Regions from separate parts of the Pseudoalteromonas tunicata genome, predicted to be linked through region 2. Evidence: predicted binding sites of a transcription regulator. Region 2 holds the regulator's gene; the other holds the start of a gene.
The links. The regulator LexA, encoded in region 2, represses DNA repair genes until DNA is damaged. The targets are predictions, from matches to a motif close to TACTGTATNNNNATACAGTA.

Region 1 (16,125 bases), 1.0 Mb from region 2:
TACGGTTTTGAAATACGATCTTTTGCTAATTTAGCAGCGGTTGATTCTGGGTATTGATCGATCAATTGCTGCATAATAGTTTTAGCTTTTGCGTCATTACCTTGTTTTTGTAATACAGCTGCCAGCTTTAACATTGCATCAGGTCGTTTGTTAGAATCAGGATAACCATTCACAACAGCTTCAAAATGGGTTTTAGCCGCATCGACATCATTTTTCATCGATTGTAGCTGGCCTAACCAATAATGAGCATTAGGAACATAGACCGATTGTGGATATTGCTGTAAAAATGTTTGGAATTGCGGAATAGCTTGATCGTAGCGCTTATCTTTCATAATCATTTGCACTGCACGATCATACGCATCGTTTTCAGACAAATTACTACTAATAGTAGAAACCTCTTCAGCAGCAGGCTCTACTGCTACCGAGCTTGGTTTTGCATACGCTGTTGATACTCGCTCTTCTATTTCCTGATAAAGCTCTCGTTGGCGTTGTAAAATCTTTTCGATTTTATAGCCTTGCTCTTCAGTGGTGCCTCGAAGTTGACTTACTTCATCTTGCAATACTTGAAACTGCTGTTGTAACTCAACTTGCACTAAGTTACGAGATTTAATCATGTTCTCTATCGCGGCCACTCTAGTTTCTATGTCAGAAGTTGAATTACCAACAGTTGAAACAGGAGCGGGAGCAGCCCAAAGTTGAGTGCTCCCGCCCAGAAGAATTGCCGCCAAAATAATTTTTGGCTTCATATTTTCGTTTCTTTTATCTTAGTACACTAAAACCGCACGACGGTTTTTAGCAAATGCTTCTTCATTGCGAGACTTAACCATTGGTTTTTCTTCGCCATAGCTCACTACCGATAATTGGCTGGCAGAAACACCTAAGCTTTGTAAGTAGGTAACTACCGCATCACCACGACGCTCACCTAGAGCAATATTATATTCGGGTGTACCACGCTCATCGGCATGACCCTCAATTAATACTTTAACTGAAGGGTTTACTACTAGAAAATTTGCATGTGCTTGCAGCAAATCAGCATATTGGCTGCTTACTATTGCAGTATCGAAATCAAAATAGATTACTTGTTCTTGACGAAGCGCTTCATATTTCTCACGTAATTTTTCTTCAGCTGTTTTTTCACGTGCAATTGTTTCTACTTGAACTGTATCAGTGGTTTGCTGAGCTTGGTTCGTTTGATTTTGTTGCGACGCACCTTCATCAACATTTGATGAAGAGCTACATGCTGCTAATGTCATTACTGGCACTGCGATTAGCAGACCTTTTAAAATTTTATTAAGTTGCATTGAGTTAGATTCCTTTGTTAAAAATGAAACCAGTATCTAGTTATTATAAAAATGGTGACCAAGCGGGTGCCTTCACTTGTCCGTTTGCTACTGGAAGACGTGCTTTAAAACGTCCATCCATAGAAACTAAAGCGAGTACCTGCTTATTATCATGTAGCGTACTATAAATAATCATCGAGCCATTTGGTGCCATGCTCGGTGATTCATCCAGTCGAGTTGCAGTTAAAACCTGAAAATCGCCTGTTTTAAGTTCTTTTTTCGCGAGGTGGTAACGACCTGCGGTACGATTAACCATGATTAAATCTTTGCCATCTGGCGTGATTGAACCCGCTAAATTCATATCGCCGTCAAAAGTCAACCGACGCGTTTTGCCAGTAGCTAAATTTACGCTATAAATTTGGGCATTACCACCCCTTTCGGATGTAAAAACAATTTCTTGGCCATTTGGATGCCAACTTGGTTCGGTATCAATACTGCGATGACGAGTCACTCTGCGCTCGGCACGCGTTTTTAGATCCATCACATAAATTTCAGTCGCACCGTCTTTATCTTTTGATAAAACTAACGCCAATTTAGTGCCGTCAGGCGAAAATTTAGGCGCACCATTAATACCTGGGTGAGACGTTAAACGTTCACGCTTACCAGTATAAATATCTTGAATGTAAATTTGGCTTTGACGATTTTCAAACGTCACATAAGCCAATTTTGTGCCATCAGGTGACCAATCTGGCGACATTAAAGGTTCTTTAGAACGCAATAAAACTTGCTCATTGTAACCATCGTAATCAGCTACCACGAGTTGATAAGGCATTGCTTGATCGTCACGTACAATCACATAAGCCACTTTTGTTAAAAATGCACCGCGTTCACCCGTTAGCGCTTCATAGACTACATCACTAATTCGATGGCCATAACGGCGAAAACTATCATCAGTGATCACGGTTTGACGAGCATCTAAAATATGATCTTGATTATTGACCAGCTTGCCATTACTCAACATTTGAGTTTGGCCGCCAGTTAATTGGCCTCGTAAAACATCGATTAATTCATAGCTAACTAAATAACGACCACCCGTTTGCTGTTCAATTTGACCAACAACAATCGCTTCAATCCCCTCTTGTGCCCATGCACCATAATCAACCTCACCGTCCTTTGAAGGTTTTTGCGGCATATTGATAGTAGCAATTGGGTTGAATTTTCCACTGCGACGTAAATCTGCCGCGATGACATCAGAGATATCTCCAGGGGCTTGACCCACACCGATATACTTAAATGGCACCACACCAATTGGACGAGCAGAGTTGACGCCTTCGGTAATAAAAATTTCAAGTGCAGCAAACAACTGACTACTTGCAATTAATAAGCATAATCCAGCTAAATATTTAAATCTGTTGAACATACGACCTCTTATAACTCAGGTTTAAATGTTAAATTGATATTTTTAAGTTGTTCAAAAACATCTTTATCTTTTGAAACAGGCAAGGTCTCAGCCATTCTAATAGCTCGTATTACCGCCTCACACACTAGTTTATCCCCACCAAGTGATTCAACTTGGGTAACTAGACCATTAAATGCAAGTTTAATATTCACTTTGCATTGTTTACCTTTCATTTTTTCATCTTGTAGCAGGTTTTGTTGGATCCTTGCTTGGATCATCGCCTGATACTTTTCAACTTCGGTAAGTACCTGCTGACGTTTAGCCCGATTACGTGCGGCCTGCTCTTGAGCTAATTGTTCTTGTAACATTTGCTCTTCTTGAGCTTGTCTTCGTTTACGCTCTGCTTCAGCTTTTGCCTCAGCTTCTTTCTTCAAGCGCTCTTGCTCTGCTTTTTTCAACGCTTCTTCTTGCTTTTTGCGTTCAGCCAATGCATCTTGCGCCGCTTTTTGTGATTTTAACTTTTCATCTTCAGCTTGCTTAGCTTTCTTCTGCTCATCTTGCTGCTTTTTTTGTGCTTGAGCAGCTGCAACATCGGCTTCTTTCTTTTCAAGCTCTTTTTGCTTACGCTGCTGTTCTAATTTTTTTATGCGACGTGCTTCCTCTTCACGCTGTTTTTTTGCATTTTCAGCTCTTTTTTCAAGGTCACGTAAACGCTGTTGTTCAGTGCGTTTTTTCTCAGCATCTTGCTTTTTTAACTCTTCAATGCGCTGATTGACCGCTTTCTGATCGACTGAAATAGCCTCTACAGCTTGCTTGTTATTAGCCAGCTCTTGAGGACTATTAAGTTGCACTTCAAGCACTTTAGGTTCAGATGATTGAAAATTAGTGCTCAGCACGAGCACCACCACCAACGCAATATGTAAGCTGGTCGATTTTAGTAATGAAGGAAGAATTTCTTTAAAAACCACAATTATTTCTCAAAAGATTCAGTCATCAAGCCCACCGAAGGCACACCTGCACGTTTTAAAAAGTCCATCAATAACAACACTTCTTGATAAGACACTCGGCCATCACCTTTTAACATAACTGGTGTAAGTGGCTCTTTGTCTAGGGCAAGTTTTACTTGTGCTGCAATGTCGATAGCATCCATAGGCTCTTCAGGGTCAATGCCAATACTGGCAAAATATTTGCCCTCGGCATTAATTGATATCACTATCGGCGGTGCGTCTTTACTTTCAACAAGTTCAGATTGCTCCATTTTAGGCAGCTCAACTTTAACACCATGAGTAATGAGCGGAGCTGTAGCCATAAAAATAATCAGTAATACCAACATAACATCGATATAGGGCACAACATTAATTTCTGCGACAGGGCGACGTTTTTTACGCTGATACATTACTGTTGCGCCTCATTTTGCGCAACCGCTTGGCGATGAAGAATATTTGAAAACTCTTCCATAAAATTACCATAGCTTGATTCTATTTTTTCAACTTTGTGAGCAAAACGGTTATAGGCAATCACAGCAGGGATAGCAGCAAATAAACCCATTGCAGTTGCAATCAAAGCTTCGGCTATGCCCGGTGCAACCATTTGCAAAGTGGCCTGTTTTACCTGACCTAATGCAATAAATGCGTTCATAATCCCCCACACGGTACCAAATAAACCAATATAAGGGCTGATTGAACCAACAGTAGCTAAAAAAGACAAACTCGATTCTAGTTTTTCCATTTCACGAGAAAGCGCAACACGCATCGCACGATGAGTACCATCCATTATGGTGCCTGCCGCAGTTAAGTTACTTTTTGATAATCGAGCAAACTCTTTAAATCCTGCCGTAAATAAAGACTCTAAACCATCTAAGCCCTGTTGGCGGGCTGAAAGTTCTGTGTATATTTTACTTAAGTCAGTACCTGACCAAAATTTATCTTCGAATTTCTTAGCTTGAATTTGAGCATTATGAAGTGCTTTTTGACGCTGAAAAATCATAGTCCATGAGATAACTGATAAGCCAACCAACATTAACATTACCAACTGTACTAAAAAGCTGGCTTTTAAAATTAGATCAATAAATGAAAGTTCCGTGGTCACTACAATAGTCTCCAAATTTTGCGCTTGATAAGTTTTATTGGCTAATTAGTCTTTATGATTAAAAATAAGTTCAAGAAACAAAGCGTTCATATCACTAATGCCTTTATATTTGCCCTAGTGTAACGACACAAATAGCCGCTGACAATGACTCTGCGTCAGATAAAAAATGAATGCTCAAAAATCATCCTTCAGATAATTACCATTCTGAACAAGCACTGACTGGAACGGGTAAATATCAGAGAAAATGACAATAAAATGACTTTTTATGCACCTAGCTTGAATAATCTAACAATTACTAGATTAAATTAATTTCAGGATACATATTTTTATTGTTCAATAAAAATACAAATCAAAAATAACCATACAAAATCATTAATTTATATAGCTGCTGATTATTATATGAACGAGTATTCTCTCTAATATTATTTTTTGATATTAGTTTTTTTTATCTGAAAATAAAATTTTTCTAGTTTGAACACTTTGCAACTTGTCTGTAATATTCACCCTGTACTGAACGAGCAGCATTGCTCCTCACCAGTTACTAGTAAAGTGATTCTGATTTTTCATTTTACTCTACATTAAACGTCAGACATTTAATGTTCCCTGGATACTTCCTTCAACTTGTTGTTTTGCCCGCATCCTTAATGGACGCGGGCTTTTTTTGCCTGTTAATTTAATGTCATCGCTGAATACCAACTCTACCTCTGGCAGCAACGCAAACAATGTGGAATTAACGATTCAATCCGCTAAGTTCCAAGTGATAACTTTGAACTAAAGATGAATCACTTAGTTATTTAAATCTAATTCAATTCGTTAGCAAATCTATTATTTAGAACTTGAGTTAATTTAGTTTTGTTATTCAGAGCTTTGTTAAAGTGCAGCAATAAAAATGAATATTGAGGATGCAGAGCGCTATAAAAAGAAACAGCTTTAACACCTAATTTAAAACGGCTCCCCTACAAAAATAAGTTATTAAAATGCACTCGTCTTAATAAAAAACCGCCGAAGCGGTTTTCAAATGTTAACTTTCTTTAATCATTAAGCCAAAATGTAGATAAGCTCTGTCGGACACAATCCGCCCTCGAGGCGTACGCTGAATAAAACCCTGCTGAATTAAATACGGCTCAATCACATCTTCAATGGTTTCTCGTTCTTCACCTATAGCCGCTGCAATATTATCAAGACCAACTGGGCCACCTGAAAACTTTTCAATTACAGCCAGTAGATACTTTCTATCCATAAAATCAAACCCTTGCTTATCAACATCCACCATATCTAGCGCAAGACTTGCAATGTGTTGATTAACTGTACCATCAGCTTTAACCTGTGCGTAATCACGAACACGACGAAGCAAACGATTTGCAATACGTGGGGTGCCGCGAGAACGCATAGCTATTTCGTTGGCACCTTCATCATCCATTTGCAAATTTAGGTAATGGGCTGAGCGTTTTACAATACTGGATAAATCTGCAACAGAATAAAACTCTAACCGCTGCACAATACCAAATCGATCTCGAAGCGGTGATGTTAATGAACCTGCCCGTGTAGTTGCACCAATTAAGGTAAATGGGGGCAAATCGAGCTTAATTGAACGAGCGGCGGGGCCTTCACCAATCATGATATCAAGTTGGTAGTCTTCCATTGCTGGATATAAAATTTCTTCAATATGTGGACTGAGCCGATGAATTTCATCAATAAATAGAACATCATGCGCTTCAAGATTAGTGAGCATTGCAGCTAAGTCACCCGCTTTTTCAAGCACAGGACCTGATGTTGTTTTGATACTAACGCCTAATTCATTGGCAACAATGTTGGCAAGTGTGGTTTTACCAAGCCCTGGAGGGCCAAAAATAAGTAAATGATCGAGCGCTTCTTGCCTGCTATTAGCAGCTTGAATGAAAATCTCCATCTGCCCTTTTACATGTGGCTGACCGGTATAATCGGCCAGCATTTTTGGTCGAATAGCACGATCTATACTATCTTCATTGCCTGCTTCACTTGGTGCGATCAGTCGATCTGCTTCTATCATGCCTGTCTCTTTTTTGCTTTATAGCATTGATTTAAGTGCTTCGCGGATCAAAACCTCAGAGGTTTTGCCTGGTGCACGTAAACTTTTAACCGTTTTTTCTGCTTGCGCTTGTTTATACCCTAATGCTACTAAGGCTGCAATTGCGTCATCTTCTGCGCTATCGTGAACATTTGGGCCATTTTGCATTTCAAGCACAAGTTCATTGCTGGAGGGATTAAATAAGTCTCTGCCCCAGTCTTTTAATCTATCTTTCATTTCAAGCACTAACCGCTCTGCGGTTTTTTTACCTACGCCAGGTAATTTAACTAAACTCGTTGCATCTTCGTGCTGCACGCACTGGACAAATTGGTCAGCTGACATACCCGATAAAATAGCTAATCCAAGTTTAGGCCCAACCCCATTCGCTTTTAGTAGCTCACGAAATAGCGCACGCTCGGCTTTATGGTTAAAACCAAATAACAGTTGTGCATCTTCACGTACCACAAAGTGGGTATAAAGTGTTGTTTTTTCGCCTTCTTTAGGCAAATGATAAAAGCACGTCATCGGTAAATGGACTTCATAACCGACACCTGCCACATCCAATAAAATTTGTGGTGGTTGTTTTTCTATTAAAATTCCACTTAATCTTCCAATCATGTTATTACCTTAATCGACCGCGGACGGTTTTTTTCGCTTGTCCGGCTAATTTAATTAAACTTTGTTGAGAATGCCCATGACACATTGCAATAGCAAGTGCATCAGCGGCATCGGCTTGTGGCATGCTCGGTAGGGTGAGCAATGTTTTGACCATATGCTGTACTTGCTTTTTATCGGCGCCACCATTGCCTACTACCGCTTGTTTAACTTGCCTTGCTGAATATTCACAGACTAATAAATCGGCCATTGTTGCCGCAACAATGGCAGCCCCACGTGCTTGACCGAGTTTTAATGCTGAATCAGGATTATGGGCCATAAATACTTGTTCGATTGCAAATGCGGTCGGCTGATATTGTTCAATGATTTGACTTACACCCAAAAAAATCATTTTTAAACGTTCAGCTAATGGTTTATCTCCTAACCGAATGCAACCACTGCCTAAATAGCTGTATTTACTACCTTGCATACTTATCACACCATAGCCTGTGAGGCGTGAACCAGGATCAATCCCTAAAATAATTGCCAAACGAGATACCTTTTAAAACATTAAAACCTGTTAAATGATGCCTTACAACTGTATAAATTACCAGTGCATTTAGTGTTAATTACGTTTTTGTAAATAATGAACAACAAAAAAGACGGCCTAGGCCGTCTTTTTTATCAAGCTAATTTAAATTATGCATCTTTTGTAGGTAATGACACTGCTACCGCTAACTCTTTTAATGAATCAGGATTTGCAATGCTTGGCGCATTTGTTAATAAACACGACGCTTGAGTTGTTTTAGGGAAAGCAATAACGTCACGAATATTATCAGTGCCACATAACAACATAGTTAAGCGATCTAAACCAAACGCTAAACCCGCATGTGGAGGCGTTCCGTATTTTAATGCATCAAGTAAGAAACCAAACTTATCTTGTTGTTCTTGTTCATTGATACCTAAAATTCTAAACGCGGTTGCTTGCATATCGTTGTTAAAAATACGTACCGAGCCACCGCCCACTTCATAACCATTTAATACCATGTCATACGCATCAGAAATAGCAGAAGCCGGATCCGCTTCAAGCTGCGCTGGTGTCATATCTTTTGGTGCTGTAAATGGATGATGCACCGCGTGTAATGTGCCCTCATCATCTTCTTCAAACATTGGGAAATCAACCACCCACAATGGTGCCCATGCTTTTAAATCGGTTAAGTTTAAATCTAAACCTAGTTTTATACGCAGTGCACCCATTGCTTCGTTGACAATATTTTTCTTATCCGCACCGAATAAAATAATATCGCCAGTTTGCGCGTTAGTACGAGTCAAAATTGCTTCGATGATGTCGGCTGATAAAAATTTAGCCACTGGAGATTGCACACCTTCAGCACCTAAAGTACGGTCGGTGATTTTCATCCACGCCAAACCTTTTGCACCATAAATACCAATAAATTTAGTGTAATCATCAATTTGTTTACGTGAAAGTTCAGCACCACCAGGAACACTAATAGCCGCTACACGTCCTTTTGGATTATTCGCAGGCCCTGCAAACACTTGGAATTCAACATCTTTTAATAAATCAGCTACATCAACTAATTCAAGTGGATTACGTAAATCTGGTTTATCTGAACCATAACGAGACATCGCTTCGTAATACGGCATTACAGGGAAATCACCTAAATCAACGTTTAGTAACTCATTCCACATTTGACGGATCATTTTTTCTGTTACTTCGCGCACTTGATCAGAACTCATGAACGAAGTTTCAATATCGATTTGAGTAAATTCTGGTTGGCGGTCGGCACGTAAATCTTCATCACGGAAACATTTAACAATTTGATAGTAACGGTCAAATCCCGACATCATTAATAATTGTTTAAATAACTGTGGTGATTGTGGCAACGCATAAAAGCTACCTTTATGAACGCGGCTTGGTACTAAATAATCGCGCGCGCCTTCTGGCGTCGCTTTAGTTAATACAGGCGTTTCAATATCTAAAAAGCCGTTATCATCTAAGAAACGACGAACAAAGCTGCTTGCTTTAGCGCGTAATTTAATGCGGTCGCTCATTTCTATACGGCGTAAATCTAAATAACGATATTTTAAACGCATTTCTTCAGAGTTAACTTGATTAAAATCTAACGGTAACGGCTCTGAGCGGTTAATGATTTGTAAGCCTTTACCTAAAATTTCAACTTCACCTGTCGCCATGCCACTGTTAACTTGACTTTGCGGACGTGCGCGCACAATACCGGTCACTTTTACGCAGAACTCATTACGAAGCTGATTTGCTGTATCCATTAATCCGGCAACTTCTGGATCAAATACCACTTGCACCACACCTTCACGGTCACGTAAATCAATAAAAATCAAACCACCAAGGTCACGACGTTTATTAATCCAACCACAAAGCTCAACGGTTTGTTCTAGATGGGTTTTATTTAGTTGTCCGCAATATATAGAGCGCATACTTATCCTGTCAGTCTCAGTATTAGCCGCTAAATTGGCTAATTAACTCGATTCGTTTAAAAAAATTAGCGCCAATTATATAAAAATCCCAGTCAAAGTCATCTAACTATACCGTTTAAGCTCAATTATTTTTTGCCTTCGCAAGCAAGTGAACTCTTTGGTATCCTTCAAAGCAAATACAATAACTATTTTTATCATCATGCTTTATTTAGGATGCCCACAATGGGGCTCAGCACATTGGAAAGGTCGCTTTTTAACTCGCGACTGCACAAATACCCAAATGCTTGGCCAATACGCTCAAATTTTTAACTCAGTTGAAGGCAATACCAGCTTTTATGCCGATCCTAGCCCTGAAACAATTGTAAGATGGCAGCAAAGTATTCCATCCGATTTTAAATTTACCTTTAAAATTCCAAAGCGTATCTCCCACCAAGCCGCGTTATTAAACGTGACGGATGATTTTAAACAATGGTGCCAGCTATTTAGCCCTTTGTTTCCATATATCGGCTCGGTCATGCTGCAATTACCCAAAGCTTTTAGCCCACAGCACTTGTCTCGATTAGCCGATTTTTTAACGCTGTTTCCTGCACAGCTCCCTTGCTCGGTTGAAGTAAGAAATCTTGGTTTTTTTAATAAAGACAAACATGAAATTGCGCTTAACCAACTCTTAATTAAACATAATGTAGATAGAGTGATGATGGATACGCGACCTTTATTTAGCGAAGCACCCACAACCGAGGCCATTATCGATGCGCAAAATAAAAAACCAAAAGTGCCTTTGCATGTCATAAGTACGGGCAACTCTCCGATCATCCGTTTTGTTGGTTGTTCTGATTTACCAAACAATCGCGCTTTTTATAACCCTTGGCTTGGAAAAATTAGGCAATGGCTAAGTGAGGGAAAAACACCTTATGTATTCTTTCACACTGCAGATAATCATGACTCGCCACTTTTAGCCCGCCAATTTATGCAAGATTTAGGATTAGATCACCCTGTTTTACAACCATTTTTGGCTGAAAAAGAAAGCAAACAAAACACTTTGTTTTAACGCTCTGACTTCAAGCTCGAATTTGATATGATCGCGTTTTTTAAAATTCGAGCTGCACAATGAGCGAAAAACACTATTTTTCAGGTTACCCAGAAAACATTCAACAGCAAGTCAGTAACTTGATAAAACAGGGTCGATTGAAAGAATATTTATTAAAAAAATACCCAACACCCCATCAAATTAGTTCAGATAAGGCGCTATTTAATTTTGCGAACCAGCTGAAACAACAATATTTAAAAAAAACACCCGCGATAAACAAAGTCATTTATAAAAAACAAAAAGATTTGGTGCAAAACGCCCTTGGTACTCATACCTTTACTAGCAAAAATCATGGTGGAAAATTAAAAAGTGCGCATGAAATTGCCATCGCAGCCCAGCTTAAAACCGCACCTGAAGCATTACTTAAAGTACTTGTGGTGCATGAGTTAGCCCATTTTAAAGAAAAAGATCATAACAGAGCATTTTATAATCTATGTGAGCACATGGAACCAACTTATCATCAACTTGAACTTGATTTACGGTTATTCATTTACTTATGTGAACATGAAGGTGATTTGTATAGCCAATAAAAAAGGCGCCATCAGCGCCTAATATTTTGAGCTAGTTTATTTTATAAACCTAACTCAGCCATAAAGTCATCGTCATCATTGCTTTTTGCCATTTCTTTGGCTGTTTTGTCGTCATCTATTTGTTTTTTTGTATCAGCAATAATGGTATCTGGATCTTCATCTTCAACAATATCAAAATCATGGAGTTTAATAAATTCAGTTTTATCCATGGCTAATTCTAAATAAAAAATGTTTTGGTTACGGGTTGTAAATGTGACTCGGCGCGCTTGTGGCCTGTCCATTGTGGTATCAACCGAAATTTGTACTTGCTTGTTAATCGCCATCATTTTTGGCTGATTTTGGGTAATTGAGGTATGAAGTTGCGACCTTACTTTACCAGTAAAATCCCCCACTATTTGATTCATCAACTCACCCATTACATTCGATACATCATCAGATAAATGACTATGGGCTATCTCAGACTCTGGCATGCCCATGTTACGCATGTAATCACCATAAATTTCCATTGCTGCTTGCGCAGTAAAATTAGTTACTACAAGCCCGGTAAAACCACCATCAAATAAAACAAAGCATCCAATATCTGGGCGCATGCAGGTACGAGTAATTTTTTGTACCATGGCTGAATAACTAATGCGATTACCACTGGCCGAAGTTAATACTTCTGTTACCGAACGGCAAAGGGTTGATAAGATAGCTTCGGTGCTAATTACTTTATTTTTATCCATTTTTGTCACTCTAGTTAAGACCTTACCTCAGTATAGAAGCGTTATTTTATTTTGCCGAACAAACTCACTTCGCAATTTATCACTGACTAAAGTAGTAAATATGCGTAAAATACGCCAATAGAATATGCATAGGTAAGCAATTGTGACCATTAAAGACACTATTTATGCAACCTCACAAGCAGTTTCAGACTTCACGTTTGATGCCAAAGTGGTTGAAGTTTTTCCTGATATGATCCAGCGCTCGGTGCCAGGTTACGCCACCATTGTTAGTACGATGGGTAAATTAGCGGGTCAGTTTGCGCAAAATAACTCAAATCTTTATGATTTAGGCTGCTCATTAGGTGCGGTGACATTAAGTATGCGTCGTACCATTGAAAAAGAAAATTGCACTATTATCGCAGTCGATAATTCAACAGCGATGGTTGAGCGCTGTCGTTTACATTTAGATGGTTTTCGCTCTCAAGTGCCTGTTGAAGTTCGATTGGCTGATATTACTGAATATAGCATTGAAAACGCATCGGTTGTTGCGCTCAATTTTACTTTACAGTTTATCCCGCTTGAACAACGTCATGCTTTATTAAGTAAAATCTATCAAGGTTTAAAACCGGGTGGAGTATTACTATTAAGTGAAAAGTTTCGCGGTGAGAACGAACAAACCGACTCTTTATTGATTGATTTACACCATGATTTCAAACGCGCAAATGGTTATTCAGAGCTTGAAATAAGCCAAAAACGCACCGCGATTGAAAATGTGATGCGCCCAGAGCCTTTAAGTATGCATTTACACCGGTTAAGCGACATTGGTTTTTCTCAAACTAATGTGTGGTATCAATGCTTTAATTTTTGTTCAATGATCGCCATCAAATAGAAGTGACAACATGAATAACTGGTTTACACAATTTTATGGCCAAATTGCCGAAACAGAATTTTCGCCTTGGCTTGAAACATTACCGCGCCAACTCGCACTTTGGCAAAAAGAAGCAACTCATGGTGAGTCGGCCAACTGGCAAAAAGTATTAAAAAACTTACCTCAAGCCGATACTAAACATGTAAATGTGCTTAATAAAGTTGAAATTGGTTTAGCTGATGAGCTCTCTGAGGGTCAAAAAAAACAACTGACCCATTTACTTAAAGGGCTAATGCCTTGGCGTAAAGGCCCTTTTTATCTGCATGGTATTCATATTGATACCGAATGGCGCAGTGATTGGAAATGGGATCGCCTAGTTGAGCATATTACGCCACTTGATGGCCGCACTGTATTAGATATCGGCTGCGGTTCTGGTTATCACCTGTGGCGGATGCGAGGAGCTGGCGCTAAATTTGTGGTTGGAATCGATCCAACTGAATTATTTTTATGTCAGTTTCAAGCAATCAAACATTATCATCCGGATCCCAATGTGCATTTACTACCACTTGGTGTTGAGCAACTGCCAGAATTAAAAGCATTTGATACCGTTTTTTCTATGGGTGTATTGTATCATCGTCGCTCCCCGATTGATTTTCTCACCCAGCTAAAAGCACAGCTTAAACCTGGTGGTGAATTAGTGCTTGAAACCTTAGTTATCGAAGGGGATGTAAACACGGTTTTAGTGCCAACCGATCGCTACGCTAAAATGCGCAACGTGTGGTTTATTCCAAGTTGTGATGCACTCACTTTGTGGCTTGAACGTGTTGGATTTAAAAATATTAAGGTCGTCAATAAAGACATCACTTCGTTAGATGAGCAGCGAAAAACAAATTGGATGCCTACAGAATCACTTAGTGACTTTTTAGATCCACTTGATCCGACCAAAACGATTGAAGGATACCCTGCTCCACTTAGGGCTATTTTTATCGCAAACGCCTAACCAAACAATCTGGTCGTACCAAAGTACGGCCAGTCTCACGCTTTATTTACCGAAAATCCCATCGCTGCCTTGGTTTTAATCTAGCCGCCCCGTCTAAATTCATGTAAAATGCGCGAGTTTTCTATGCAACCCACATGCAACTGTTAAGGAAATTCTGTGAGCGAACAAAAACAGTCTCTAAGTTACAAAGACGCCGGTGTCGATATCGATGCAGGCAACGCACTGGTTGAGCGCATTAAAGGCGCTGTAAAAAAAACCAGACGTCCCGAAGTAATGGGCGGCCTAGGTGGTTTTGGTGCTCTTTGCCAACTCCCAACCGGTTATAAAGAACCCGTATTAGTTGCAGGCACCGATGGTGTAGGCACTAAACTTCGTCTTGCAATTGACCTTAAAAAGCACGATACCGTTGGTATTGATTTAGTAGCAATGTGTGTCAACGACCTCATTGTGCAAGGTGCTGAACCACTATTTTTCCTAGATTATTATGCAACTGGCAAACTTGATGTTGATACTGCAGCTGATGTAGTTACCGGTATTGGTAAAGGTTGTGAACTTTCAAACTGTTCATTAATCGGTGGTGAAACTGCTGAAATGCCTGGTATGTATGAAGGTGACGATTACGACATCGCCGGCTTTTGTGTGGGCGTAGTTGAAAAATCAAAAATCATCGATGGCACAAAAGTAGCTGCAGGTGACCAAATTATTGCCCTTGCATCAAGTGGTCCACATTCAAATGGTTACTCTTTAGTACGTAAAGTGCTTGAAGTATCAGGTGCAGACACTAACGCAGAGCTTGAAGGTAAAACATTAGGTGAGCATTTATTAACACCTACTCGTATTTATGTTAAATCTGTTTTAGAGCTATTAAAAACTGTTGATGCGCACGCTCTGTCGCACATTACAGGCGGTGGCTTTTGGGAAAATATCCCACGCGTTCTTCCTGAATCTGCAAAAGCAGTGATTAAAGGCGATAGCTGGCAATGGCCTGCTGTTTTCAACTGGTTACAAGAAAACGGCAACATCGACACTCATGAAATGTATCGCACATTCAACTGTGGTGTTGGTATGATCATTGTTGTTCCGGCGGCAGATGTTGAGCAAAGCTTAGCCATTTTAACGGCTGCTGGCGAAAATGCATGGCACATTGGTGAAATCCAAACGGCTAACGCTGATGAAGAACAAGTTGTCATTACAGGCGTTAACTAAATGAAACCAACGCGCATTGTGGTATTAATTTCGGGCAGCGGTTCGAATTTACAAGCCATTATTGACGCGGTTCAGGCAGGTGACGTTAACGGCCAAATTTGTGCCGTAATTAGCAATAGGCCCAATGTTTTGGGCCTTGAAAGAGCAAAAAAAGCATCCATCGATACTCTTGTATTAGATCACAAGGAATTTGACTCTCGTGATGCTTATGATGCCGCTTTGATGGATAAAATTGACAGTTTTGCACCAGATTTGGTTGTATTAGCTGGTTTTATGCGTATTCTAACCCCTAGCTTAGTGCAAAAATATTTAGGAAAAATGTTGAACATTCATCCTTCTTTGTTGCCTAAGTATCAGGGACTGAACACCCATCAAAGAGCTATAGATGCTAAAGACGAAGTACACGGTGTTAGTGTACATTTTGTTACAGAAGAATTGGACGGCGGCCCTGTCATTGTACAAGCCAAAGTACCTGTTCTTTCTAACGATACTGCACAGACACTCGCGTTACGGGTTCATGAGCAAGAGCATATTATTTATCCTTTGGTGGTCAAATGGTTCAGTGAACAACGACTAACAATGGAAGCACACTATGCTGTTCTCGATGATCAAAAACTTCCTCCTGAAGGCGCACACTACAATTAAAAACAATCAAAGTGCCCTTTCAATTATCCTCGGCACTTTGATTATTTCTCCAAGCTATGCAAGTCAACTCACCGATTACTCTGCTGAATATGATGTAATGCGCAAAGGTGAACGCTACGGTACTGCGGTACGGACACTTGAACATCGCGCTGATGGCCATTATGAAATAAAATACAGTAGCGATATCAGTTGGATGGTTTTTTCT
Region 2 (16,125 bases):
TTAAATTCTCTTCAGCAATCGCTTTGGCTTCTCGCTCTTGATTTAAACGCTCAGTTTTATCCTCCCATTCAACAACCGTACCCAATCTATCTCCATTTTCAGCAAATACTGGCGTTGCAGTTAAGCTAAAAGTAAATCCTGCTAATTCTAAATTTGTGGTATAGGTTGAAGTTAAACGTGCCAGCATTGAACGTTGATGTGATGGATTTTTATGGAAATCATCTACACATGTACCTATCAGCTTATCAACATTAAAACTAGGTAATACAGTACGAAGGCGCTGCTCATTACCCTGTAGCATCTCAACTACCGCATCATTGGTATAAACAATGTTTAGGTCAGCATCAGCCATCATCACATTGGCTTTACATACTTTTAAAGCACTAGCGATACGCGCATTGTTGGCCGCTTCTTGCTCAGCTAGCTTTTCAGCTTTCAGACGCTCAGTTTTATCATCCCACTCAACAACCGTGCCCAATCTTTCACCTGCGTCAGAGAACACTGGCGTGGCTATTAAACCAAAAGTAAAACCAGCTACGTTAATATCAGTGCGGTAAACCGAAGTTAATGATTTTAATAAACCGCGCTGATGGGCTGGATTCTGATGGAAATCATCAATACAGGTACCGATCACTTTATCGATATCAAATGAAGGAATCGCGGTACGAAGTTGTGTTTGATTGCCTCGTAGCATTTTTTCGACTGCTTTATTGATGTAGACAATATTTAAATCATTATCAGCCATCATCACATTTGCCTGACACACATCGAGCGCACTCGAAATCCTAGCGCTTTTTGCTAGTAGCTCTTGCTCTCTATTTTGAGCATTCACTTCTGCAGTTAAATCTTCCCACTCAACCACAGTACCCAAACGATTACCAGAATCAGAAAATAGTGGTGTTGCTATGAGACTAAAAGTAAGCCCAGCTAATTCAAGTCTTGTTTTATAAGGTTGCTGTAATGATTGAAGTAACGTTCTTTGATGGTTGGGAGATTTATGAAATTGATCAACACAGGTACCAACCAAAGTCGCCACATTTAAACTTGGTACCACAGATCGAAGCTTCGACTCATTGTTTTGCAGCATTTTAACGACTGAAGCATTAACATAAGTGATATTACAATCTTCGTCAGCCAACATAACATTAGCTTGACATACATCGAGTGCTTTTAGCAGACTTTCAGTTGTAGCCTCGGTACCTTCATAGCTTTTTTTCTTATCAGACTTGCCACCAGCATTAGAACTAATCAGTCTAAAAAAGCTAGGGAAAAGGCTATGATTTAAATCCTCAATGGCTTCTTTATCGTTCTGTTTGAGTAAAGAAATAGCTTGCTCAACGACTTCAAGCTTTTGCCCCATAAGTTCGACAACTTGATATAAAAAAAACATTGCTCCCGCTGTAGCTATGGTAAAAATACCAATCGCTAACATTGAGGATTGATCTATTTTTACACCCGCTAACTGCAAGCAGATTACAAACGACACCAAAATAACAACCGTTGCGACAAACAACTTATTTAAGGCTTTTGCTTTTGTATTGACAGTCTCCATCATGCCCCCTTTATGGATTCGTTATCTAATGCTTAATTAGCTAACGCTTCTCTTTCCGAATCTTTTGTTAGATTAAGTACACGCTCTAGCTTTAATAGAACAACCATTTTTTCCCCAACATTGACCAAGCCATGCACAAACTCCGCATTATCACTTCGATTGATATCAGGGACGTCTTTAGCCTGGTCTTCAGCAATACTGTAAACATCTGAGACTGCATCAACTACAAGCCCCATAATTTTGGTGCCATGCTTTAATTCCACTTTTACGACAATAACAACCGTTAAAGGACCGTAATCGGCCATTCTCAAACCAAATCGGAGTCTTAAGTCTATGATTGGGACTATGGTGCCACGTAAATTAATAGCGCCTTTTACATACTTTGGAGAGTTAGGGATTGCGGTAATTTCTTCCCACCCACGAATTTCTTGAACGGTAAGAATATCAACACCATATTCCTCTTCAGCCATAATAAAAGTAAGAAATTGTCTAATATTACTCGCTTCTTGCGCTGGGTTTTCTGACTCTGATAAATCATGATCCATCTTAATTAACCCCCAAAGCGTCTATTGCAAGTTCTTGCCTACCAGCTTTTTTAAGTCCAGCTAATTTAATGAGTCCGGTAATATCCACAATAAGAGAGACCCGACCATCTCCTAAAATGGTAGCTCCGGAAACACCCTCTACTTTTTGATAATTAGCTTCTAGACTTTTAATCACAACTTGTTGCTGGGCGAGTAAATCATCAACGAGTAGGCCTACTTTTTGGTTATCACTCTCGACCACCACTAATAGGCCTTTATCTAACTCTTCGATTGCACCAGTATGATTAAAAATCTGATACAAGCGTAAAATAGGCACGTATTCATCACGCAATCGCAACACATCTAAACCACCGCCGACACTGTTCACTTTACTTGTGTCTACTTGCAAAGATTCAACGATAGAAATCAAAGGGATAATGTATGTGTGCTGGCCAATCGTTACTAATTGACCATCTAAAATAGCTAAAGTCAGAGGGAGTCTGATTGTGAAGGTTGAGCCGACACCTTGCTCTGATGTCACTTCTATTGAACCATTTAACGACAAAATATTTCGTCGCACGACATCCATGCCGACGCCTCGCCCTGAAATATCACTCACTTCATCGGCTGTTGAAAAACCTGGCATAAAAATGAGTTCATTAATTTGATCGTCAGTAAGTTCATCTGTTTCATTTATCAGCCCACTTTGCAGGGCTTTACTGCGTATTTTTTGCGTATTGAGCCCATTACCATCATCCATTATTTCAATAACAATGTTTCCGCCTTGATGGAATGAATTAAGGGTTACTTTTCCGACTGGGTTTTTTCCAGCCTTTATTCTGACATCTGGCGTTTCAAGTCCATGATCAAGAGAGTTTCTTACCAAATGAACCATAGGATCGGAGATTTTTTCCATCACCGTTTTATCAAGTTCTGTTTGCTCACCAAGTAATTTGAGCTCAACCTGTTTACCTAACTTTTGTGATGTATCACGCACTAATCTTGGAAAGCGACTAAAAACAAAACTAATGGGTAGCATACGAATTCGCATAACACTTTCTTGTAGGTCGCGAGTATTATGCGCAAGTTGGGCTAAACCTTCTTGTAGCGCCATAATTTTATTATCTGTAATTTCACCTTCGCCAAGCTGAGTTAACATAGCCTGAGTAATTACTAACTCTCCAACCATATTTATTAGAGAGTCAACTTTATCAATACTGACTCGAATCGAAGTAGATTCGGCAGCTTTTGCCGGTGCACTATTTTTAGATGAACTCGCTTCTGACTCAACTTTAGGTAAAGAAGAAGGTGGTTCTTTAGTTGTTTTATCGAAACTTCCCCCCTCAGATTTGACCTCTAAAACAGGTAAAATAGCGGGCTCATCATCTAATTCAAACAAACCACCACATACAGTAATTGCTAGTTCCGCATCATCTTCAACCCATTCAAAAACTTCTTTTACTCTTTGCTCTGACTCTGTGGTTTCAAGAAAAAATGTCCAAGATAAATAACAATCATCCGGTTGCATATCATGTATATTAGGCAAGTCTTCAATATTAGCCGTCACATCGAGAGAACCAAGTTCACTCAATTCACTAATCATGAATAAAGGCTCATTACCCGTTTTAAATAAATGATGGAATGGCTTAAATGAAATTTGTAACGTATCAATTGATACCGGAGAATCCGCAATGACTTGAACTGCTGCAGGCTTTGCTACAACCGCACCACTGCTATTATCTAGAATACGCTCAAACTCTTTACGAAGTGCGACTGATTGAGTAAGGTCTGGATCTTGCTCAGCCTGTAACCCTGAGAGCAACAATCTCAAGCAATCAACTGATTGCAGTAATAAATTTACATGTTCTGGTTCAAGTGTTCTTCTTCCATCTCTAATTTGATCGAGTAATGTCTCTAATACATGAGTAAAGTCAGCAACAGATGAAAAACCAAATGTACCGCTACCTCCCTTAATTGAATGGGCGGCTCGAAAAATTGTATTTATTGTTTCTGAGTCAAGATCACCAGGTTGCAAATTAAGCAACTCAGACTCCATTGTATCTAACCCTTCAAAGCTTTCCTCAAAGAAAACTTCAAAAAACTGGCTGAGATCGATACTCATAATCGCTCCTTGCTAACGAATTACTTTTTTAATTACCGCTAACAATTGCTCCGGATTAAAAGGCTTTACAATCCAACCAGTTGCACCTGCAGCCTTCCCTTCTGTTTTTTTGTCTAAACCGGATTCAGTAGTCAACATTAACATTGGGGTAAATTTATATTCCGGTAATGCCCGTAGTTCACGGATTAAAGTAATCCCATCCATAATAGGCATATTTACATCGGAAATAACTGCATCAAATGTTGCTTGCTTTGCAATCGCTAAAGCTTCACTACCGTCTTTGGCTTCTGTAACATCAAAACCAGCTTTTTTTAATGTGAAGCCAACCATCTGACGCATTGACGCAGAATCATCGACTGCCAAGATTTTTTTCATATCGACCCCATTTTATATTTGTTCAAGTGATAGGAACTCTGAAACACCCAGAGTCTTAGCTGAGGATAGTAATGCTTTGCTATTACCATGCCATTGAATCTGATGATCTGTTGAGAGCAAATGCTTTTGTAAAACACACAGCAACTGAATTGAAGCAGTATCTGCTTGAGAGACTTTTGATATATCAAAAATGATGTCTCTGCCATCATTTAACATTTCAATTATTGATTGATAAAATGTATTAATATTGTTGATTACTAGCTCTTCTGGCAATTGATGCATGAAAACTCAATCCTTGTATATCATCTAGTTAAAAGCTTAGACGCTCATAATTGATTTGCCACAAAAATGATAAATTTTTTAACTGCGAATCATAAATTTAGGGTTCAATAGCAAGAAAGAAACAAGGCCATTTATCACAAATAAATGGCCTTGAATGAAGGAAATATAAGGGCTATAAACGAAGTTTAATAAAAGCGGGCTATTTTCTTGAAGTCGTCAATTAATTGGTCCGTATTAATTGTTGGAATTGTATTTGGGGCAAATTCAGGTTTAAAAATAGCGCGAAGCTGCCCCTTTGCATCAATCAGAGCTATAGATGCACTGTGATCAACGCTGTATTGAGTTAATTTACTATCAGCCATGGCATACATTAAGCCTATATCCCTAACGAACGGAAAAAGCTTAGGATGATCAGCTGTCGCGGCAATAAATTCAGGATCAAAATATTGAGTATAAAGCTTGAGCTTTTCACTATTGTCACGATTAGGATCAACGGATACAAACCACACCTTAACTGGAAACTCCGATGATAAAGAACGCTTAACTTGTTGCAACTTCGCCAACGTCATCGGGCAAATATCCGGACAGCTCGTATAACCTAAAAATAAAAAGTTCCAGCTCCCAATTAATGCCTCATTAGAAATGATTTGACCGTTCTGGTTAGTTAATTCAAATGGTTTTAATTGTTTGGCATTTTCATAAACTAATGCTTGGGTAATGGGAGGCTCTTTTTGACAGCCCGTTAAAGATATTAAAACAGCACTCATAATAACTAAAAATATAAAACGCATTAAAATAACCACTTATCTATAAATAACCCAATAAATAGTAACATTAATTGCCATATTGAATACTTAAAAAGATCCATAGCACTGTTAACTGCAGGCCTAAATTTCAACATAAAAGCTTTAAAGATAAATAAACCATTAAGTACACACGCTACAGCCAAATAAAACCAACTCGACATGCCGATTAAATAAGGTATGAGGCAAACAATACCGAGTAAAATGGAATATGACAAAATACATGTTTTACAGAACTCTATTCCATGAGTTACAGGTAACATAGGAATTTTTGCCCTGGCATAATCATCGCGGCGATGAATCGCTAAAGCCCAAAAATGTGGAGGAGTCCAAGTAAAAATTATCATCACTAATAACCAAGGTTCTGCGGCTAATTGCCCTGTTTCAGAGACCCAGCCAAGTAATGGAGGCATTGCGCCTGCTAATCCTCCAATGACAATATTTTGTGGTGTCGCACGTTTTAAAAACAACGTATAAACGACCGCATAACCAACCAATGCAAACAAAGTCAACATTGCGGTCAGTAAGTTAGCCACTTCCAATAATAAGAAAAAACCAATAACACCAATTGCTAAAGCAAAAATAGCCGCACTTTTTCTGCTTACCCGCCCTTTAACAACAGGTCGGTGACGGGTGCGTGCCATTTTCCCATCAATTTCTCTATCTACTAAATGATTAATGACAGCAGCGCTACTCGATAATAAACCTATTCCAAGCAAGGTAAAAAACTGCACCGCAATACTTCGTGGCACTAACAAGTCTGGTGCCAATGCTAAACCAACCCATGCTGTTAGTACTAATAAAGCAACAACCTTAATTTTGCATAACTCTAAATAATCATTCACCATGAAAAAGAATGGCAATCGAGTCTTCAATAATTTTTGCTTTGGGATAGCTAAATTCATTATTTTTGTATCCTTATTAACTGTGTACTTTAATGTAATAACTTAAGCGGATAACACTTAATAGCAGAGCCGCAGCCATTAAGTTATGGGCCAAAGCGACTGATATAGGAAACTGAAGTAATACCAAAACAACACCTAATGTCAGCTGCGCAATCAATGCACATAAAACAGTTAAAACACATTGTTTGATTTTGCTTGAATAACTATGGATCCAAATACGGTAAAGCGCCCATAAAATAATTATGGTTGTAATTGCAGCCCAAAAACGATGTAACAAATGAATCGACATTCTGGCCTCATAAGAAAGGACTCCATATTCATAATTGCTTTGGGACATCGGAAGCTGAAATACTTCCCACAATGAGAAATGCTGCATCGATTCTGGCCCACACAATGGAAAGTCAGCACAATGTGAAGCTGCATAGTTAGCAGCTAACCAACCTCCTAATGCAATCTGGACAAGTAGTACTATTAATGCCAGTATCGTAGCAAAATATTGAGGCCTTGCGCCTTCATCCCCACCAGGAATTGGTTTGCTACAAAGTCGTAAATACAATAAACCTGTTAAGCTAAAAATAGCAAAACCACCCAGTAGATGCCCCATCACTATCAAAGGCTGTAATTGCATTGTTACAGTTAACATACCAAGAGCGGCTTGAAAAATAACTAAAACGACTAAAAACCAAGGTAAACGTGTCGGTACTATATTTCTTTTATTTAACAGCAATGCACCAATTGCAATCACTAAAATTAAAACACCTAATGCTCCCGCAAAATACCGATGAATCATTTCTTTCCATGCTTTTGCTGTTTCAAGCACCATACCTGGAAAGTTCTCGCTTAATACTTCCGAATGAATTTCATGATGGGGCACAGTCAAAAAACCATAACAACCAGGCCAATCAGGACAACCCAACCCAGCATCACTCAAACGAGTGTAAGCTCCCAGCCCAACTACACATATAGAAAAAAAACAACAGATTAACACTAAATTTTTATATTTTTTAATCATGTTAACACCCTTATATTTAGCTGCTTCTTGCATAGTTAAGCAGCTTTTTAATATCGCTTAGCATTCCTTTAAAAACCGGTTTATTTAAATTCTCCTGAGCAGAGAATGGGTAACTCAATACAACCAACCCCATATGATCAACTAAATATATCTCATCAGAAATTAAATCATCTTGATTGACTACTTGAATGGGAATGGCAAGATCAGTCTTAATATTACGACTCAGTAGCATAACCCCAACATGTTCACTTTTTTTTCCAAGCGCTAATTGGACATTTTTAACCGATTCTAATTGGTTTTTGCAAAAATCATCACAGCCACTTTGACTCACAACCACCATTGTCCATAGATAGCCATTCGGATTTTGCCAGTTCTGAATGTGGGTTTCCTTGTTTACTAATTGGCCTTTATTTACTGTATGATCAGGCAACCAGCCCAGCCGCAATACAATGGCAGCAATTAAAAATGGTGATATAAAACATGCTATAAAGAGAATCGGTATTTTCTTACTTTTCATTAGCAACCTCTTTTTTTGCTGCATAAAAAAATATAACAAGGGCCGCAAAACCAATTAAGCACCACTGCACAGCGTAGGCATAATGCTTTTGTGGTGACATAACAACCGGCTGATAATGTGGTGTTGCGCCAGCTATTGCATCTTGGGCATAAACCATAAAGGGTAACAACTCTGCTGATACAGATAATTCTAATTGTTGTAAATCAATAAACTGAATTCGCTTTGGCCAATGATCCGTTTTCTCAGCTTTACTCGATAAATAGAAACCAGCCAAGTCACCAGCTTTGATGACAGCATTAGATAGCAGTATCTGCTCAGGTAAAACAATGGCAGGTAACTCAGAGCGAAGATGTGATGCTGGGGTCCAACCTAGATTAACTAATAGGTACTTATCTATGTCAGTTACTTTCACTAAAACTAATAAATCATACCCAACCTGACCATTTAAGGTACGGTTATCGAGTAGCCAATAACGCTGCTTATCAACCTGACCAGCAAAGCTAACAAGCACACCATTTTTATCCACTTTACTTGGTAACTCGAGAACACTTTTTAGACTCATGACACCTTGCAAAGCTTTCTCATTGAGATAATTGAGCTTATATTGTTTTGTAGTACCGCGTTGTAATTGCCAATACGCTAACGCTAAACAAGTGCCAACTATTACAACAGCAACCAATAACGCAAATGGTGAAAAGTAAACTGTTTGCTTTTTTAATTTGATATCCATAAACACCTTAGGAAAGCTCATGGTCATTAAAGCTATTATTGTTTTATTATTAATGTTTATTATTTTCAATCTATTTAAAGCACTGGTTATTATGATGAAAGGCGACCCAGAAGCACCGAGCATGTCAACGTTTCTAGGCCGACGAGTATTCATCTCTGTTGCTGTTCTTGTTTTTGTTGTTATCGCCTTAAGTTTAGGCTGGATAACGCCACACCAAACGCCATTTACAGCACATAAACAAATACAAACAGACACAACCAAACCACATCAACAAAGTGCCAATACCAAGCAGCTGCCTGAAAAGCAAAATGATTCTTTGGAGTAAAGTGGCCTTTAAATATACGAACTAACATAATCAAAAGTAATAAGCTCCCAATCGATACATGCATACCGTGAAAGCCCGTTAATAGAAAAAATGTATTACCATAAATACCGGCATCAAGGGTTAAGCCCAATTCAGTATAGGCGTGAATATATTCCTCTACTTGCAAACCTACAAAAGCGATGCCAAGCAGAACCGTAATGGCGAGGAATATTTTCAGTTGAGTTCTTTTATTTGTCTCTAATGCTTGTTGTGCAAAATGCACAGTAACTGAAGAGGTTAAAAGCACTATCGTATTTACTAACGGTAAACCAAACCAACCCATGGCTTGAGTTGTTTCTCCTGATGGCGTTGTCAGCAGCGGCCAGACAGCTTCAAAGGAAGGCCATAACACTTCATTGGTCATCGCATTATTGCTAGCTCCACCAAGCCAAGGTACTGATAGCATCCGAGCGTAAAATAATGCTCCAAAAAAAGCACAGAAAAACATCACTTCGGAAAAGATAAACCAACTCATTCCTTGGCGAAAAGATTGATCCATCTGTTTAGAATATAAACCAGCATCAGATTCAGCAATTACATTTTTAAACCAACCAAATAGCATAAAAATAATGGTGAAAATACCGACATACAATAAGTAATGCGTGAAGCCCGAAGGTTCTGCTTTGGTAGAGTTAATAACAGTACTTGCAGCGCCTACAGCAATAAAAAATAATCCAATAGCTCCAACAATCGGCCAAGGACTTTGCGCTGGTACGTAATAATGTTCATATTCTTGTTTCATTAACAGTCTCCTTTGGAGGGGTTGATACTGCTTGCTGAACTTGTTCGCTAATATCAAAAACGGTGTAAGATAATGTTAATTCTTCAAACTTGTAAGGAAGTGCTGTGTCTACATAAAAGATAAGTGCAAGTTCAGCTTCTTCACCTGCCGATAAAGGTTGCTGATTAAAACAAAAACATTCTATTTTATGTAAATATTTAGCGGCCAAACCAGGAGAAACCGATGGTATAGCCTGCATTACTCGGTTTGTATCACTGATATTTTTCGCACTAAAAATCACTTTATGCATCGCACCTGGTTGAACACTTACCCTTTGGGTGTTCGCAGAAACTTCAAATGGAGCAAGCCCTTGAATATGAGTTATAAACCCAACATCAACGACTCTACTTTTATCGACCTCAGTACTGACACTCGCTTGATCTAATGAAGGTTTACCATTTAAACCTGTCACCTCACAAAAAACGTCATACAAAGGAACTAACGCAAAAGCAAACCCAAACATACCAAGTGAAACTAATAGTAGTTTTTTTAGTAACTTAGAATGAGTAGTGGCCATTATTTTATAACCGGTGGTGTTTCAAATGTGTGGTAAGGTGCTGGTGATGGAATTTCCCATTCTAAACCTTGAGCACCCTCCCAAACTTGAGGAGTGGCTTTTTCACCACCTCTAATACATTTAAAAACAACCCAAACAAATAGCAGCTGAGATAAACCAAAAGCAAAGCCACCAATACTAATAATTGCATTAAAATCAGCAAATTGAAGAGCGTAATCAGGGATCCTTCTTGGCATACCAGCGAGACCTACAAAATGCATAGGGAAAAACAGCACATTGACACTAATGAGTGACAGCCAAAAATGTGTTTTCGCCAATCCCTCATGATACATATTGCCAGTCCATTTCGGTAACCAATAATAAGCAGCTGCCATGATTGAAAAAACCGCGCCAGTCACTAAAACATAATGAAAGTGAGCAACAACAAAATATGTATCGTGATACTGAAAATCTGCAGGTGTAATAGCGAGCATCAACCCTGAAAATCCCCCTATGGTGAACAACACAATAAACGCCACACTAAACAACATAGGTACTTCAAAACTAATTGAACCACGCCACATAGTGGCGACCCAATTAAAAACTTTTACGCCGGTCGGAACAGAAATCAGCATAGTGCTATACATAAAAAATAATTCACCCGCCAGTGGCATTCCGGTGGTAAACATATGGTGTGCCCAAACGATAAAGGATAAAAAGGCGATAGAACCAGTTGCATAAACCATTGATGCATAACCGAATAATGGTTTACGAGAGAAGGTAGGTACAATAGAAGAGATAATGCCAAAAGCAGGTAGTATCATGATATAAACTTCTGGGTGACCAAAAAACCAGAAAATATGCTGGAACATCACAGGATCACCGCCACCCATAGCATTAAAAAAGCTAGTACCAAAATATTTATCAGTCAGAACCATTGTAACGGCACCAGCCAATACTGGCATGACAGCGATTAGTAAAAAGGCAGTAATCAACCACGTCCATACAAACAAAGGTAATTTCATCCAAGTCATACCTGGAGCGCGTAAATTAACAATAGTTACAATGACATTTATAGCCCCCATAATTGAGCTAATGCCCATAATATGAATAGCGAAAACAAAAAAGGCAGTATTATCGTTACTATAAGTAGTTGAAAGCGGAGCATAAAATGTCCAACCGAAATTAGGACCACCTCCCTCCATAAACAACGACATTAATAAAATAGTAAAAGCAAAAGGTAGAATCCAAAAGCTCCAGTTGTTCATTCTTGGCAATGCCATATCAGGAGCCCCTATCATCATTGGGATCATCCAATTAGCTAAACCAGTAAATGCAGGCATAACTGCACCAAAAACCATAATAAGGCCATGAACTGTAGTCATTTGATTAAAAAAGTTTGGCTCGACTAGCTGTAATCCGGGTTGAAATAGCTCAGCCCTGATCACCATAGCCATTGCACCACCAATTAAAAACATCAATAAAGAAAATAATAAATAGAGCGTACCAATATCTTTATGGTTAGTAGTAAACAGCCAGCGCTTTATTCCAGAGGCTGCATGGGAGGTATGTTCATGATTATGCGCGATTGTAGTCATTATTATTTTTCCTCAATTCTGCTTTGCACATCATTTGGTTGAATTACATCACCCGTATTATTATCCCAAGCATTGCGCTCGTAGGTGATAACCGCGGCAAGTTGCTTAAGTGAAAGCTGTTTTAAATAAGATTGCATTGCCGTACCTGGCTTACCGTGAATCACTATATCTATATGATCATTAATTGGACCTGTAGCAATAATACTACCTTTTAATGCAGGAAAAACACCGCCTAATCCCATACCTGTTGGTTGGTGGCAAGCAGCACAATTTGCCATATAGACCTGTTCACCGAGTGACATAAGCTCATCTTTATTAAGTGTTTGGCCTAATAATTTTTGCTCGTCAGCCGCTGCAGTCGCTTTCTCATTTTTTGCATTAAGCAACCAATTATCAAAATCTTCTGGTGCTTTTGCTTCAACAACAATTGGCATAAAACCATGATCTTTTCCACAAAGTTCAGCGCATTGACCTCGATAAATACCAACCTCATTAACACGGGTCCACGCTTCATTTATAAAACCTGGGTTTGCATCTTTCTTAACAGCAAAGGCAGGTACCCACCAAGAATGAATAACATCATCAGAAGTCATTAAAAAGCGGACTTTGCGGTCAGTCGGAATTACTAAGGGTTTATCAACTTCGAGTAGGTAAGTGTTTTGCTTCTCTGCTCGATCATGAATTTGGTCTTGTGAAGTGGCAAGTATTGAATAAAAACCAACATCATGAGAAAGATACTCATAATGCCATTTCCATTGTGAACCAGTAATCTTGATCGTCAGATCAGCCTTACTGGTATCTTCCATAGCAATTAATGTTTTAGTTGCAGGAATAGCCATACCAATCAATATAACAAAAGGAATAGCTGTCCAGAGGATCTCAACTTTTGTACTCTCATGAAATTGGGCTGCTACAGCTCCTTTTGATTTTCTATGGTGGATTAAAGCCCAGAACATAGCAGCAAAAACAATCACTCCTATCACGCAGCATATTATGAAAATTGTCATATGAAGGTTGTAAACGTTTTCGCTTATGTCAGTTACACCCGTTGTCATATTGTATTTCGATTGAGCAAATACATTAAAAGGCAACAGTAACATAAGGAAAAAGGACTTAGAGGCCTTTCCCATGTGGTACTCCTTTGGCAAGTTGTAAACACAACGAAAATTACGATACATCCTGTAATTTCATCATTATTATTATTTATTAATGTTATAGGGCTGTTTTTTGAACAACAGTAATAAAAAACTAGACAAGGAATAAGGAATAGGCAAGAACGAGAGATAATAAAATGTTAATAGTAGAAGTTGATATGATTAAAATATTAAATTATAACAACTTCTTTGATAATAAATCTTGATACGAACAATCAAATAAGTTGTTTACATAAAATCTGAATTTCTAATCACACCAACAGCAAGACCTTCAATATCAAGAGATTCTTTAGATAAATCAACAATTATAGGTTGGAATTCGTCATTTTCAGCATGAAGGTAAACTTTTCGCCCTTTTTGCTCAAAACGTTTGACCGTAACATCCTCACCAACACGGGCAACCACAACTTGGCCATTACGTGCTACTGTAGCGCGATGAACAGCAAGGAGATCCCCGTCCATAATGCCAATGTCCTTCATGCTCATCCCTTGAACACGTAACAAAAAATCTGCCGCTGGTTTAAATAGTAATGGATCTACATGATAGTGACTTTCAATATGTTCTTGCGCTAAGATCGGTTCGCCTGCAGCAACTCGGCCAATCAGTGGTAAACCTAATTGTTCTGGTTCATCCTCTTCAACCAGCTTTAAACCACGACTAGCACCAGGAACCATCTCAATAAAGCCTTTCTTAGCTAAAGCTTTTAAGTGTTCCTCAGCAGCATTTGCACTTTTAAAGCCAAGAGTATTTGCTATTTCAGCCCGAGTTGGAGGCATACCAGTATCTTTGATAAACACTTTAATCAACTCAAGAATTTGAGCTTGTCTGCTTGTTAATGGCCTCATAATCAAGAACTCCACCAGAATAGTATACTGTGATTATATACAGCTAAAAATAAATGGCAAACATATAAATAACAAACTTAATATTTTTAATATTGATCATGGATAAAATCGAGAAGGAATGAATTAGCTGTAAAATATTTTTATTCCAAACGCAAAAAAGCCTCTGATTTCTCAGAGGCTTTCTTTGAATTGGGAGCCTGGCGATGTCCTACTCTCACATGGGTAACCCCACACTACCATCGGCGCTGTTTCGTTTCACTACTGAGTTCGGAATGGGATCAGGTGGGTCCAAAACGCTATTGTCACCAAGCAAATCTGGTTCGTTAATCGCCTTGGCAATTAACTAAAATTCGGAAGGCTGATTTCAAATTCGTCTACTTCAGTGCTATTTAACTTCTTGCTTGTTCTTCAGTGCTTCATACAAACCACTTTGGCGTTGTATGGTTAAGCCTCACGGGTAATTAGTATTGGTTAGCTTAACGCCTCACAGCGCTTCCACACCCAACCTATCAACGTTGTAGTCTCCAACGGCCCTTCAGAGAGCTTATAGCTCTAGTGAGAACTCATCTCGAGGCTCGCTTCGCGCTTAGATGCTTTCAGCGCTTATCGATTCCGAACGTAGCTACCGGGCAGTGCCATTGGCATGACAACCCGAACACCAGCGGTTCGTTCACTCCGGTCCTCTCGTACTAGGAGCAACCCCTCTCAATTCTCAAACGCCCACGGCAGATAGGGACCGAACTGTCTCACGACGTTCTAAACCCAGCTCGCGTACCACTTTAAATGGCGAACAGCCATACCCTTGGGACCGACTTCAGCCCCAGGATGTGATGAGCCGACATCGAGGTGCCAAACACCGCCGTCGATATGAACTCTTGGGCGGTATCAGCCTGTTATCCCCGGAGTACCTTTTATCCGTTGAGCGATGGCCCTTCCATTCAGAACCACCGGATCACTATGACCTACTTTCGTACCTGCTCGACTTGTCCGTCTCGCAGTTAAGCTTGCTTCTACCATTACACTAACCGTACGATGTCCGACCGTACTTAGCAAACCTTCGTGCTCCTCCGTTACTCTTTAGGAGGAGACCGCCCCAGTCAAACTACCCACCAGGCACTGTCCGCAATCCCGATTAGGGACCTACGTTAGAACATCAAAACTACAAGGGTGGTATTTCAAGGACGACTCCACAAGAACTAGCGTTCCTGCTTCAAAGTCTCCCACCTATCCTACACATGTAGGTTCAATGTTCAGTGCCAAGCTATAGTAAAGGTTCACGGGGTCTTTCCGTCTAGCCGCGGGTACACAGCATCTTCACTGCGATTTCAATTTCACTGAGTCTCGGGTGGAGACAGCGTGGCCATGATTACGCCATTCGTGCAGGTCGGAACTTACCCGACAAGGAATTTCGCTACCTTAGGACCGTTATAGTTACGGCCGCCGTTTACCGGGGCTTCGATCAAGAGCTTCGCGTTGCCGCTAACCCCATCAATTAACCTTCCGGCACCGGGCAGGCGTCACACCGTATACGTCATCTTGCGATTTTGCACAGTGCTGTGTTTTTAATAAACAGTTCCAGCCACCTGGTTACTGTGACTGCCAATAGCTCCGGGAGCAAGTCCCTTCACCATCAGCAGCGTACCTTCTCCCGAAGTTACGGTACTATTTTGCCTAGTTCCTTCACCCGAGTTCTCTCAAGCGCCTTAGTATTCTCTACCTGACCACCTGTGTCGGTTTGGGGTACGATTCTTCATGAACTGAAGCTTAGAGGATTTTCCTGGAAGTATGGCATCAACAACTTCACTACCGTAGTAGCTCGTCTCGTATCTCAGTCTTAAGGAAACCCGGATTTACCTAAGTCTCCAACCTACTTACTTTCACATGGACAACCAACGCCATGCCTGCCTAGCCTGCTCCGTCTCCCCATCGCATTCATGCCGAGTACGGGAATATTAACCCGTTTCCCATCGACTACGCGTTTCCGCCTCGCCTTAGGGGTCGACTCACCCTACCCTGATTAACATGGGATAGGAACCCTTGGTCTTCCGGCGTGGGAGTTTTTCA

Region 1: ruvC (crossover junction endodeoxyribonuclease RuvC) is a predicted target of LexA. The motif match lies at 8,005-8,024, and genes of this name have one in related genera.

What each region holds. Positions count from the first base shown of each region.
Region 1 covers NZ_CP011032.1:2,530,294-2,546,418, forward strand. The annotation lists gene ybgF (tol-pal system protein YbgF) at 1-746, opposite strand, end outside; gene pal (peptidoglycan-associated lipoprotein Pal) at 765-1,301, opposite strand; gene tolB (Tol-Pal system beta propeller repeat protein TolB) at 1,345-2,700, opposite strand; gene tolA (cell envelope integrity protein TolA) at 2,709-3,632, opposite strand; gene tolR (protein TolR) at 3,650-4,075, opposite strand; gene tolQ (protein TolQ) at 4,075-4,767, opposite strand; gene ruvB (Holliday junction branch migration DNA helicase RuvB) at 5,789-6,796, opposite strand; gene ruvA (Holliday junction branch migration protein RuvA) at 6,815-7,432, opposite strand; gene ruvC (crossover junction endodeoxyribonuclease RuvC) at 7,437-7,958, opposite strand; gene aspS (aspartate--tRNA ligase) at 8,108-9,880, opposite strand; gene PTUN_RS11595 (DUF72 domain-containing protein) at 10,080-10,928, shown strand; gene PTUN_RS11600 (M48 metallopeptidase family protein) at 10,988-11,497, shown strand; gene PTUN_RS11605 (DUF3334 family protein) at 11,539-12,222, opposite strand; gene cmoA (carboxy-S-adenosyl-L-methionine synthase CmoA) at 12,365-13,090, shown strand; gene cmoB (tRNA 5-methoxyuridine(34)/uridine 5-oxyacetic acid(34) synthase CmoB) at 13,101-14,069, shown strand; gene purM (phosphoribosylformylglycinamidine cyclo-ligase) at 14,226-15,275, shown strand; gene purN (phosphoribosylglycinamide formyltransferase) at 15,276-15,920, shown strand; gene PTUN_RS11630 (DUF3108 domain-containing protein) at 15,880-16,125, shown strand, end outside.
Region 2 covers NZ_CP011032.1:3,547,533-3,563,657, forward strand. The annotation lists gene PTUN_RS16050 (methyl-accepting chemotaxis protein) at 1-1,552, opposite strand, end outside; gene PTUN_RS16055 (chemotaxis protein CheW) at 1,585-2,097, opposite strand; gene PTUN_RS16060 (chemotaxis protein CheA) at 2,099-4,198, opposite strand; gene PTUN_RS16065 (response regulator) at 4,211-4,573, opposite strand; gene PTUN_RS16070 (STAS domain-containing protein) at 4,586-4,855, opposite strand; gene PTUN_RS16075 (SCO family protein) at 5,041-5,646, opposite strand; gene cyoE (heme o synthase) at 5,646-6,506, opposite strand; gene PTUN_RS16085 (COX15/CtaA family protein) at 6,580-7,575, opposite strand; gene PTUN_RS16090 (hypothetical protein) at 7,592-8,092, opposite strand; gene PTUN_RS16095 (SURF1 family protein) at 8,082-8,822, opposite strand; gene PTUN_RS16100 (DUF2909 domain-containing protein) at 8,842-9,147, shown strand; gene PTUN_RS16105 (cytochrome c oxidase subunit 3) at 9,047-9,928, opposite strand; gene PTUN_RS16110 (cytochrome c oxidase assembly protein) at 9,912-10,484, opposite strand; gene ctaD (cytochrome c oxidase subunit I) at 10,484-12,061, opposite strand; gene coxB (cytochrome c oxidase subunit II) at 12,064-13,191, opposite strand; gene lexA (transcriptional repressor LexA) at 13,444-14,061, opposite strand; rRNA gene rrf (5S ribosomal RNA) at 14,257-14,371, opposite strand; rRNA gene PTUN_RS16135 (23S ribosomal RNA) at 14,502-16,125, opposite strand, start outside.